Regions from separate parts of the Neobacillus sp. MER 74 genome, predicted to be linked through region 1. Evidence: riboswitches for the same ligand, from Rfam matches in the RefSeq annotation. Region 1 holds a riboswitch; the other holds the start of a gene.
What was found. A riboswitch is a leader RNA that binds a small molecule or an ion and turns the genes downstream of it on or off. The one in region 1 is predicted to bind thiamine pyrophosphate.
Positions count from the first base shown of each region.

Region 2: linked by a shared signal. The riboswitch ahead of thiC (phosphomethylpyrimidine synthase ThiC) and the one ahead of tenA (thiaminase II) in region 1 are both predicted to bind thiamine pyrophosphate.

Region 1 covers NZ_JAMAUV010000016.1:20,052-26,398, reverse strand. Annotated here, with positions in the region: gene M3610_RS20695 (polysaccharide deacetylase family protein) at 1-1,463, opposite strand, end outside; gene M3610_RS20690 (hypothetical protein) at 1,907-2,383, shown strand; TPP riboswitch at 2,503-2,606, shown strand; gene tenA (thiaminase II) at 2,717-3,400, shown strand; gene M3610_RS20680 (ECF transporter S component) at 3,397-3,990, shown strand; gene M3610_RS20675 (ABC transporter ATP-binding protein) at 3,968-5,539, shown strand; gene M3610_RS20670 (energy-coupling factor transporter transmembrane component T family protein) at 5,536-6,273, shown strand.
Region 2 covers NZ_JAMAUV010000004.1:45,206-51,465, reverse strand. Annotated here, with positions in the region: gene thiC (phosphomethylpyrimidine synthase ThiC) at 1-890, opposite strand, end outside; TPP riboswitch at 1,036-1,150, opposite strand; gene M3610_RS08835 (efflux RND transporter periplasmic adaptor subunit) at 1,272-2,561, opposite strand; gene M3610_RS08830 (exo-beta-N-acetylmuramidase NamZ family protein) at 2,899-4,149, opposite strand; gene nagZ (beta-N-acetylhexosaminidase) at 4,248-6,260, opposite strand, start outside.

The DNA of each region.
Region 1 (6,347 bases):
TCTAAAAACCAAACGGTATGATTTTTCCCTTTTAATTTGTAGCGTAAATAGGGGTTGCTTGTTTGTTTATTCCACTGGATTTGAAGGTTGGTGCCTATTCCTAAATCCATGATATCGCCGAAGGCAACTGTTTTGGCGGGCTGACCGGAGTTTTCCTCCCAGTCGTACCCGAAGCTGCCCAAACTCACAATCAATTTTCCCGATGGAATTTGGAGTTGGTTTAAATTCTCTTCAACCCAATCCGTTGGTGCCACAGGTCCAGGTTTACTCATTGAATGATGCTGGTCATATAACATGACAATCATCCGATCTACATTTGCTGATAGAGCAGCGTAGTTAAAACTATCGTTGTCCGGCGGAACATCTAGTGTAACCATGAGACCATGTTGATGGAAGGCATGATTAACTTTGCTGATAAATCGCGTGAAGTGATTTCTATCATTGGGCTGAATGTCTTCAAAGTCGATATTGATTCCGTCAAAGTCATTTGTTCTCACATAATCCAGCATCTTATTTATAAAAAGATCTTCTGCACCAGGAGTGATAAATAACCGGTGCAGTACTTCGCCATCCCATTTATTATTAGTGAAATTATTTACTAAGGGGAGAATCTTTATCTTATGTGTTTTGGCCTGATCAACAATCGACTTGTCTGTGCGGGTTTCAAGGGTTAGGCCATGTGTAAGTTGCAGCCAGCCCGGTACTAATGTGGTAATCGAATCAATATTCTTTTTAAAAGAAGTGCGGCTGTTTTTGTCCCAATCGACGTAAAAACCATAAACTTCTTGTTTTTGATTCACTTCCCCGATTTCTTTTTGACTAGCAAGGGAAGGCGTTGTTTTTTGAACCTGAGCGGCGAGTTGTTCTTCACTAAAACTTGTATTAATTGGTTCGATCACGCTCTTTGCTCTGCTGTTATCAAGTTGCAGTGCTGGAAACTCTGGGTTGTTATTCAGGCTTTCGATAAAAATCGTCGACACTAAAATCATTAAAGCGGCAAAGCCTGCACCCATTCGTTTGATAATCGACCAGCGTCTTTTGGCAGGATCAAGAAAAACATGGTCTTGATTCCGCTCTCTCTTTTTCAACCCTAAATTGTAAAACCAATGGAAGAAAAAATAGCAAACAAGACCAATCAGGCCGCCTAGGATTGCTGGGGCAATCGATTGTGAAAGCTGTATTTTCGATTTTAAGGTTGAAATGAACCACGTATCTTCTAATCTACTTAAATCCAGGATGGGTAAATGATTCATTTTTGGAATGAAAATAGGTATCAACGTTCCCAGGAATAAGGCGATGATATTCAGACGTAACAAAAGTGACAGAACTACTAATAGCGGTATTCTTATATTATCTAAAGGCAAAAACCCTAAGAAAAAACCAAGTGTGCTTGCCACCGCTCCGGCATTTCCGGTGACAGGAGCAAATAGTGACCTAACCAGCCACCTAAACATTCGATTCACATAGATTCCTCCTCTAGGTGTAGTGTTGTTCTATATTAATAGATTTATATTTTACATAATGTCCAGCAGATAGCGGGCCAGATTTTTCGACAGAAAATGACCATATTCAAAGACTTAGATAGTAAAGTGGAGATTTTGGGGGTAGGAAGAAAAAGTTCTTATTCTTTTTAAATGGTAATAGAGGGTAGAGGGAATATTTTGGTTAGTTACCAAGATAACATCTATTCCTGCGCTTAGTACCTATTTTTAGAGACTTATGACCTATTTCCAGAGACTTATTACCTATTTTTTGAACCTTATAACCTATTTCCGGACGCTTATGACATGTTTTACGAGACTTACGACATTTATTGGTAAATAATTGGAAGTTAGAGGGGTGGAGAGGTATGTTTTTTACTAAAAATGGAAATTTTATATATATTGATGCCTAAGGAGTTAACTAAATGGTCGGGATTATTATAGCAGTGATCTTATTTAACCTAATTGCAATCAAAGTAAAAAAACGTTTAACCAGAAGTGAGATGCTGCAGATTTGGTTATTTACAACCTTATTCCAACTGATGTTTGATGTATTTATCAGTTTGAAATACCAGGGGTACTGGTATTTCACTAAGGGTGTGGATTGGCAGTCCTTGCTTGTGTATTTATGTTTAGTCCCACCTGTGAATCTTATCTTTTTAAATGTCTATCCTTTAAAAAGTCCATTATGGAAACAATTCTCCTTTTTTTTAGCTTGGAATGTAGGAATTGTGATCTATGAGGTTTTAACCTTATTACCAGAGCCTTGGGGTTATTTCCATTATGGTTGGTGGAGTTTGTATCACTCCATCATGATCAATCCTTTTCTCCTCCTCATCTTATTAGGGTTCTATAAATTAGTTCGTCGATTAGAACATAAGGCTGTGGTTAAGCAAGTATAGTGGGGAAAATGAGAAGGCGTCTCCTTGTTCTATAGGACGTTTGGTCTATTTTTATCCTTTAGCTGTTAACTGATTGACAACATTAACCAGCGGGTGTAGAGTGAATATTAAATTTATAGGAAGACCACTAGGGGAGCCGTTTGGCGGCTGAGACAAGAATAATCTTGGACCCTTTGAACCTGATCTAGTTCATACTAGCGTAGGAAAGTGGAGTCTGTGTATGGATAAATACTATTATTCTGCCGCTCCATTTTTGGAGCGGTTTTTTCGTGTTCGAACCGTTAGCCGTTCCATTTAGTGTCTTCCCATAAAACAAATAAGGGGGAGAAATATATGAGTTTTTCAGCAGAACTAAGAAGAGAAGCCAATCCGATTTTTGAGGCAATTTTTGAACATCCGTTTGTCCGGGGGATCGCTGATGGGGAGTTACAAAAAGAACAATTGGTTCATTATGTAAAACAGGACTTTGAATATTTGAATTCCTTTATTCGCATCTATGGAATCGCAGTTTCTAAGTGTGAGAATCGTGAAGAAATGGATATGTTTAATCAGCAGATTTCATTTATATTAAACAGTGAAATCCATCCACATAATAACTTTTGTCAAGTAGCAGGTGTACCCTACGAGGCATTACAGGGATATCCGTTAGCACCCTCAGCCCTTCATTACACGCGTCATATGCTTACGGTTGCACATGAAGGGACATTAGGGGAAATTCTAGCGGTATTGCTTCCATGTCCATGGACGTATTGGGAAATTGGGAAAAGATTATTAACGGAAGTGAATCCAGATCGCTCCCATCCTTTTTATGATTGGATTCATTTTTATGGAAACCGGACCGATTCGATTACGACAAAATTTTGTGCCAGGATCGATGAGTGGGCTAAGATAGCAACAGAGAAAGAAAAGGAAAAAATGAAGGAGCATTTCCTCATCAGTTGTCAGTTGGAATATATGTTCTGGGATATGGCTTATAAACTAGAAGAATGGCCTGTGAAAATGGAGGCAGTGAAATGAAGACCTGGAAGATGAAAGAAGTCGTTCTTGCTGTGATTCTAGCGGTGGCCTGTGGAGTGATTTATTTAGGATGGTCGACGCTGTGGATTCCGATTTCTGCTATTGTCGGGCCGGTCGGTGCAGGCTTTATGTTTGGTATTTGGGTGATTGCCAGTCCAATCGTCGCGTATATTATCAGAAAACCGGGAGCAGCATTTATTGCAGAGGTAGCAGCGGCTGCCGTCGAGTTATTAACAGGAAGTCATTTTGGTCTGTCGGCCCTGTTAGTAGGTGTTTTTCAAGGGATTGGTTCAGAAATTGCCTTCGCCCTATTCGGATATAAACGGTATAACCTTTTTACTTTAATGCTATCAGGTGCTCTAGCTGCCGTATTTGGAATGCTTTATAACATAATCGCCAACGGTTTCGGTTATTACACACTGGAAGTCTTTTTGATGACACTAGGAATTCATGTCATCAGCGGCATGATTCTTGGCGGCTGGCTAGCGAAAGTTGTCGTGGATGCCCTCGCAAATACAGGGGTGTTAGAGCAATATGAGTTGATGAAGGAAAAAAGAAAAAAGGACAATGTCAATGTTTCTGGGTTGTAAAGATCTTTCGATTCGTTTTTATAACCGCTCTGAAAAAATACTCAATCATATTACCTTGTCCATCCATCAAGGGGAGAAGGTATTAATCCTTGGACCTAGTGGGAGTGGGAAATCTACATTGATTTCTGCTCTTGCTGGGATTATCCCTGAGCATTTGGACGCAGAGGTCAGCGGTGAAGTATGCATCCGGAAAAATGCAGGAGTGATGTTTCAAGATCCTGATTCCCAGTTTTGTATGCTGCGTGTCGATGAAGAAATTGCCTTTAGTCTGGAAAACCGTTCGATTCCTCGTAACGAAATGGATCAAATGATCTCGGATTTGATGGAAAAAGTAGGGCTGATGGTTGATAAGAAAACACCGATTGAAATGCTCTCAGGCGGGATGAAACAACGATTGGCGTTAGCGTGTTTGCTTGCATTAGAACCAGACGTCCTTTTCTTTGATGAACCAACCGCTCAACTCGACCCTGCTGGCCGGAATGAGATCTTTGGTTTATTGAGGCGGTTTGCTCAAACAACCAACCATACGATGGTCTTTGTAGAACATGTCCTTGACGGCTGCATCGAATGGATGGACCGAGTCATTATCCTTGATGAGCATGGAAAGATTATTGGGGATGGGGAACCAAAAGAGATGCTGCTCCAATTTAATCAACAAATGAAAGATGCGGGGATTTGGCGCCCTAAGTTGTTTCCTCACAAATGGGAGGAGATCGTTCAAGATCCCTCGCACCCTCTATCTATCAAACTTATAAATAGGGTAAAAACGAAACCGCTCGTACAAGGCGATTGTTTACTCCGCACCGAACATGTTGAAATTGGCTATGGGAAGAAGACCGTTGTCAGTGATATAGAGGTGAAAATCCATAGAGGGGAATGGATTTCCATTGTCGGAGAAAATGGGAGTGGGAAAAGCACTTTTTTAAAAAGTCTGATCCGGTTGGAGCCGATTCAAAAAGGGAGAATTTACTTTCAAGGTAAGGAACTAAAAAAATGGACAGACCGAGAATTATTTGAGCAGGCAGGCTTTGTTTTCCAAAATCCCGAACATCAATTCATTACCGATACGGTTTTTGACGAAGTGGCTTTTGGCGGCCGGCAGCGAAATTGGCCGGAGGAGCAGGTGCGCTCGAAAACCAATCGATTGTTAGAGGAGTTTGGATTGGCACCATACCAGGATGCGCACCCTTTTACCCTGAGTTTAGGACAAAAACGGCGGTTAAGTGTGGCGACAATGTTATTGTTCGATCAAGCTTTGCTATTGCTTGATGAACCAACCTTTGGTCAGGATGAAAAAACAGCGAGAGAGCTTATTAAACGTCTCAAAGAGAGACAGGAACAGGGAACAACCATTGTGATGGTAACCCATGATATGGATGTGGTCGATCGTTTTTCTGATCAAGTCCTTCTATTCAAAAAGGGACGAGTATCCTATCAAGGAACGCCCTATGGCTTATTTTCAGAGCCAAGTAATTACTGTGAAAGTGCGTTGATTCCACCACTCCATTACCGTTTGATGCATGCGCGAAAGGAGGGTGTTTTGGTATGAAGGCGAATGATTCATTCTTAGCTTCACTCAATCCTGCTTGTAAGTTGTTCGCTCATTTGATCGTGATGTTTCTTTTAATGGCCATCTCCAATCCAACGGTGACTTTTTTGATTTGGTTTCTTGCGCTATTGATTGGCATTTTTTTAGGCGGATGGAGAATGACGTATCTTGTCAAAAGGCTTTTGCCTTATTTAGGTTTTTTCATTCTTGTATTTTGGATGATAGCTGCTTTTGGAGAGGGAGAAGAAACAATTTGGAAAGGGGCTTGGTTCCATATTACGGTGGAGAGTTTAAATCATGGGTTAACCATCGCCTTAAGGATGTTAGCGTTTGTCACATATGGATTGTTATTTACCTCTACCACAGACATCACTTTGTTTATTATGAGTTTAATTCATCAATGTAAACTGTCACCCAAATGGGCGTATGGGCTATTAGCGGGGTTCCGCTTTATCCCGTTGTTCCAATCGGAACTAAACCAAATGAAGACGGCACATAAAGTGAGAGGTTACCGGCAAAGAAATAATTGGAAAGCGTTTATGAGGTATGCTTTGCCATTGTTTACGCAGGGAATAAGAAAATCAGAACGAATAGCGATTGCCATGGAGGCGCGTGGGTTTACGGGTACAAGGGACAGAACCTATTATCAAACAACTAAACTAGCAGTGAAAGATTTCGGCTATCTGCTTTCGTTACTTATTGTTGCTTGGGGGATCATGACTTTTATTGAATAGGCTCTGTTATAACTGAATATTGATTCCACTGTGTCTGAAAATAAACGGAAAAATTCCGTTTATTTTGGGAAATA
Region 2 (6,260 bases), on a different contig from region 1:
CCGGCATGAATGGTGAAGTAATCAACACCTTGCTCCGCTTGTTCAATCAAGGTATCACGGTAAACCTCCCATGTAAGATCTTCAGCAACACCATTTACTTTTTCAAGTGCTTGATAAATGGGGACGGTGCCGACAGGAACGGCTGAGTTTCGAATAATCCATTCTCTTGTTTTATGAATGTTTTTACCTGTTGATAGATCCATAATATTATCAGCACCCCAACGTGTCGCCCATGTCATTTTTTCAACCTCTTGTTCGATGGATGATGAAACAGCAGAGTTACCGATATTCGCGTTGATTTTAACATGAAAATTACGTCCTATTATCATAGGTTCTGACTCTGGATGATTGATATTAGAAGGAATAATCGCTCGACCCTTTGCAACTTCATCACGCACAAATTCAGGTTTCATATTTTCCCTTATTGCGATGAATTCCATTTCAGGAGTAATAATTCCCTTTTTTGCATAGTGAAGCTGTGTAACATTTTTTCCTTTTTTTGCACGTAATGGTTTGCGCTTCAAACCCGGAAACACGTTATGATTGGCACGAGGATCTTTTTCATCCTTATACCCATTATCTACAGGCTTAATTTCTCGACCTTCATATTCTTCAACATCTGCCCGTTCATGGATCCATGTGCTTCGAATGGCAGGAAGGCCTTTTGAAATATCAACAGAATAATTCTGATCCGTATAAGGACCGCTTGTATCATATACGCGTATAGGAAGGTTTTCCTCTTCACCAAACGTTCCCGTTGTAGGGCTTAACTCAATTTCACGCATTGGTACTTTAATGTCGGATCTCGAGCCTGTTACATATACTTTTTTACTTCCTGGAAAACTAGACATGATGGAAATATTTTGTTCGTTTAATGCAGTCGTTGACATAATAAATCTCTCCTTTTTTTTTTGAATATAAAGGACGAGATACAGAACATAACAAGTAAATAAGCGTATAAAAGTACATCAAAAAGCCGGGACCATAAATGGTTGGACCCGGCTAAAATGTATGCAGAAGTATAGTTGCATCGAAGATTGTCTATTCTAACTTCCCCACGCTGGTATGATCCAGATCAGGTCCCAAGAGTCAAGAAACTTCAGCGTGTTTCTTTCTCAGCCCAACTTATTGGACACCCCTAGTTATTTATATTCAATTAAGCTACATTATATATGAGTATCGGTTAAAATGAAATACATAATATTAATTATAGTAATATAGTCGTGTTTCGATATTATGTTTAGGATGAACCATAATTTACCTGTAAAATACTAATCAAAAAGAGATGTACCAAGGCGAACAATCCAGGATGGGTTTTCTTCTATTTTGTCTTCTTCCTTTAAACCCTTAAGTATGGCAACCCATTTGCCTCCTTTTTGACCAGTTTCTACCTTTTGTTTCTGAATCTTTCCTTTTTTTTGTACATATACATAGGTGGATTTTCCAAAGCCCATGATGCTCGTTTCAGGAACTGCTAGCAACTGCTTTGACTGCACTACTACGTCTAGCATGGTATTGTAGCCAGGATATAGGCCCTTTTGTGAATCTAGACTTGCTTTAAAGGAATAGTATGGATTAGTTTCTTGTTGTATATCTTTATTCTTATTTGCATTTGTTTTATATGTAGGATAATCACTAACCTCCGAAATTTTTCCTTTCCATTTCTTATTGGCTACTACATTAGAAGTTACTGTAATAGATTGGCCTGATGTAATTTTTGCTTTTTCTGCTTCTGTTAGCTTTCCTTCAATTTGAAACGGATCATTTGAAGCGATTTGCATGATTGCTAGTTGCTGATTTTCTTTTGCTCGAAAACCTTGACCTACATTTTGGTTCAGGTTTGATATTACACCAGCAGTGTTGCTGATGACAGTTAATGTTTCGAGCTCAGATTTTAGCTTTTCAGCCTGCAACGTATATTTTTCTACTTTTAGATCTGCTGCAAGGAGCTCAGCTTTTACTTTATTTAGTTCAGCTTGAATTGACTGGATCGTGCTAGCTTTAGTAGCTATGTTAGCTATATCAACTGCATCAGTGGTATTGGTTGTATCAGTTGTATCAGTTGTATCAGTTGTATCAGTTGTATCTGTTGTAGTGGTTGTAGTGGTTGACTCAGCTTCTCGTATATCCTGCTCTAATGAAGTGATTTGCTCTTTCATCTGAGTAACACTTGTTTCTGCTAGCTTTTTATTTACTTCTGCTTGTCCTAGCTCAGCCGCGACTGTTGATCCTTCATAAGAAAAGAGCTTTTGTCCTTTTGTAACAGTTTCCCCTTCTTTCACAAAAATTTCCTGTATAGATCCTTTTGTTACATTTAAATAAATCGTTTCAGCATGACTTTGTACAACACGACCTGACACTGTTTTTGTTTTAATAAATTTTTTTTCTGTTGGATTTATTAACACTAATGGCTTAGATTTACTTTTATTAACTTCTATAACAGCTATGCTTAACATAACAGATATGAATAAAAGAACAAGGACCCCAAGTAAAATCCATTTCTTCTGACGCGAGGTACGAACTTTTTCATTTTCTCCACCAATTCCTTTTGCTGTTTCCATAACCCTCCCCCTTACGTAATAGATATATAGCGAATATTGCAATAAATTGTTGAACCCAACTACTAATATCTATTGTCCATTTTTTTAAAGAAAGGTTCAAGGAATAATTTACTTTTTTTGTCCCGTGAACTTCTCTTGTAATTAATGTACTTGCGATATAATTTAGGTTCTTGTCAGTAATTCCCCCACTAGGCAGAATAATAAAATGGTTTCGTCAATCACTGGAAGATCGTAATAGTTTTTTTACTAGTTTAGTCCATAATATAATTTGATTTTTTCTTAAAGGATAAATCGTACTAAAAAGAGGCCTCCTAAAAAGAAGGCCCACTCACACCTATTAATATAATAAATACTTCTCACGAACCCCGTTAAATTCATCTAAACCCGCCTGCCATGCAGCTTTTATTTCTTCAATAGATTTGCCAGCTTCAATATCAGCACGGATCGAACCATTACCGACAAGGTTATCAAAGAAGGAGATTCCTGCTGCATTCGGTGCTCTAAATTGGAAATCGTTTGGATACATATCATGGATTGTTTTTACGATATACAATCCTGTTTCAAACGGCTTATAGGCATTTCGGTCTGTGACATGAATTTGAATTCCATGGCTTAAAACATTCGCATGCTTCGAGAAGGTCGGTATAAATGAAGCCGCTCGGAATGTGACACCAGGTAATTTGTAAGAGTTTAACTTGGCAGCCAAATTGTCGCTATTAATGAACGGTGCTCCAATCAATTCAAATGGCTTTGTTGTTCCTCTTCCCTCGGAAACATTGGTTCCTTCAATAAGGGCAGCCCCTGGGTAGACTACAGCAGTTTCCAGGGTTGGCATGTTTGGTGATGGAAGGATCCATTCTAATGGAGTCTCATCGTAATACATGTTTCGTTTCCAGCCTTCCATTTCCACCACCGTTAAATCGGCTCCAATACCAAATTCGCTATTGAAAAGCTTGGCTAATTCCCCGACGGTCATCCCGTGGCGAACAGGAATCGGATATTCACCGATGAACGAAGAGTACTTATCCTCGAGCACAGGTCCTTCGACTTTTGTCCCGCTGATTGGATTCGGACGGTCAAGAACTATAATTGGAATATTGTTCTCTTTTGCTGCTTCCATCGCTAGTGCCATAGTGTAAATATAGGTGTAAAAACGTGTCCCCACATCTTGGATATCAAATAACAATACATCGACATTGCTTAGCATTTCAGGTGTTGGCTTTTTGGTCTTTCCATAAAGACTGTAAACAGGAAGCCCTGTTTTTTCATCCGTATATTGTTCAACATATTGACCAGCTTGTGCACTTCCACGGACACCATGCTCAGGACCATAAAGTGCAGTTAAATTTACATTGGTGTTATTGTAAAGTAAATCTACGATACTAGTAACGTTTTGATCTACCCCCGTCGGATTAGTGATTAAGCCGACGCGCTTATCCTTTATCAAATCAATCTTATCCTGCAACAAAACCTCTACGCCCAAACGGAATTTTTCATTCTTCTTCTCTTTTGCGTTCTTTGCAACAGCTGCTGAAACGGTCGAAAGTAGTAGAACGAGAGCCAATAAACCTATAAGCCCCTTTTTCAAAAGTACCCCTCCTCTTTTGATCTATCAAAGTTTAAGGAATATAGCCCTACCCCTATTTGAAGCAGTCACAACTAAATTCCCCTCTATCTCTCCCCTACTTAGTATCCTAACCCGTGATCAAATCCATATAAAACACTGCCATCATGGTTGTAAATCGTAACAGGCAGCTTTCCTGTCGGATTATTTTTACCAAAAATTGTACTTGCTGTTGCTTCAAAGCTCTTTGGTCTAAAGCCAAATTGAACAAGATAGGCATCTACATTCGTATAGGACATAACGTCATATGGATTTCTAGCCCCAACAGCAATGACAGGTACACCAGTCTCGATGAGTTGTCTTATCATCACCATTTGACTAGCGTCGTTGGCTCTGCCTCCAACACTTGAGGTGTAGGTTCCAGCAATGATGTATTTTGCATCCTTCACTTGTGCTAATTGTGTAGCATCAAGTGATTCTGAAGCATTGATATAAATTGCGCCAGGATGGTATTTTTGGACCTCAGCTGCAAGGAGATTCATAGAGAAAGCCGCCCCACCAACCACAACAATCTTATCTTCAGGAGAAACATTAAGTGGAAGTATATCATTATTTTTTACAAGCGTAATTGATTTTTCTGCTGCTTCTTTTTCAACTGCTTTATGTTCAGGTGAACCTACTACTTGAATAGCCTTCGCAACCTTTTCATCAAGACTCCTTTCCATTTCCGCCTTAACAATGCTTCTATTTAATTTCAGGGTTAATATCCGCTCTACTGACTGCTCAAGTCTATCTTCTGAGATATCGCCAGCGTTGACTGAATCATAAAGTCCATTTGCCACTGCTTGGATTCCCACTGGCATTAATAGGACATCTGCACCTGCTTTTACAGCACGGATAGCTGCATCAACGGATCCAAAATGATCGGCAATCGCACCCATATTCATCGCATCAGTTACGATAACACCTTTAAAGCCCATTTCTTCGCGCATTAGACCCGTTAATATCTTGTGGGAAAGCGTACCTGGTACAGAGACTTCTGTTCCGTCCTTTTTTGAAATTGCTTTTGTATCATCAATTTTTGGGAACGTTACGTGCGCTGACATAATCGCATCAATACCAGCATCCATTGCCTGCTGGAAAGGATATAATTCTACTTTCTTTAATCGATTAAGATCATGAGGTACCGATGGAAGTCCTACATGTGAATCAACCGCAGTATCTCCATGACCTGGAAAATGCTTAGCAGTGGCCGAAGTGCCCGTTTCATGAAGTCCTTTAATATAAGCATTTCCCAACTTTGAAACTAACTCAGGGTCTTCACCAAAAGAACGAACACCGATAACAGGATTATCAGGATTATTGTTTACATCCAACACTGGTCCAAAATTCATGTTAACCCCAAGTGCGTTTAGCTCTTCACCTATTGTCCTGCCGACTTTTTCAGCTAGCTCTTCAGATTTAGTCGCACCCAATGCCATATTGCCTGGCATATCGGTACCAGTTTGCAGACGTGTAACGATTCCACCTTCCTGGTCAATGGAAATCAACAGTCCATACTTTTCCGCTGCTTCTTGATAAGCATCCACTAGTTTGGTCGTCTGTTCAGCTGTCACCGTATTTTCACGGAATAAAATCACACCACCAAGATGATAATCCTTTACAAGCTTTGCAATTTCGTCGTTCATTACCGTGACATTTTTGCCATTCCAATTTCTAAAGTCAGGCATTAGCATTTGTCCGACTTTTTCTTCCATTGTCATGTGATCGATGGCATTGCCGATAAGGTCATAACGTGCGCCTTTTTCTTTTTCAACAAGGATATTGTCTTGATTTCCCTTAAATTGAATTGAAATTCTGTCGGTATTGCTGCCATCGCTGACAGAGATAAACGTTGTACCATTGTGACCGGATAAAGTTACTTCTCCATCTTCAGATATAGAGGCAACATTCTTATTTGAAGACTTCCATTTTAAGTTCTCAGAGACCAGCATAAAGTGGCCATCCTCATAAACATGAAGTGCGTTTAAATCAAGTTTATTATTCTTTACTTCCCTTGTAACCTGTGGAACATTGAGATCAATCACTAAATCCGCGATTTCTGAAGCTGCTGTTGCTCCTGAAAACGGAATCCC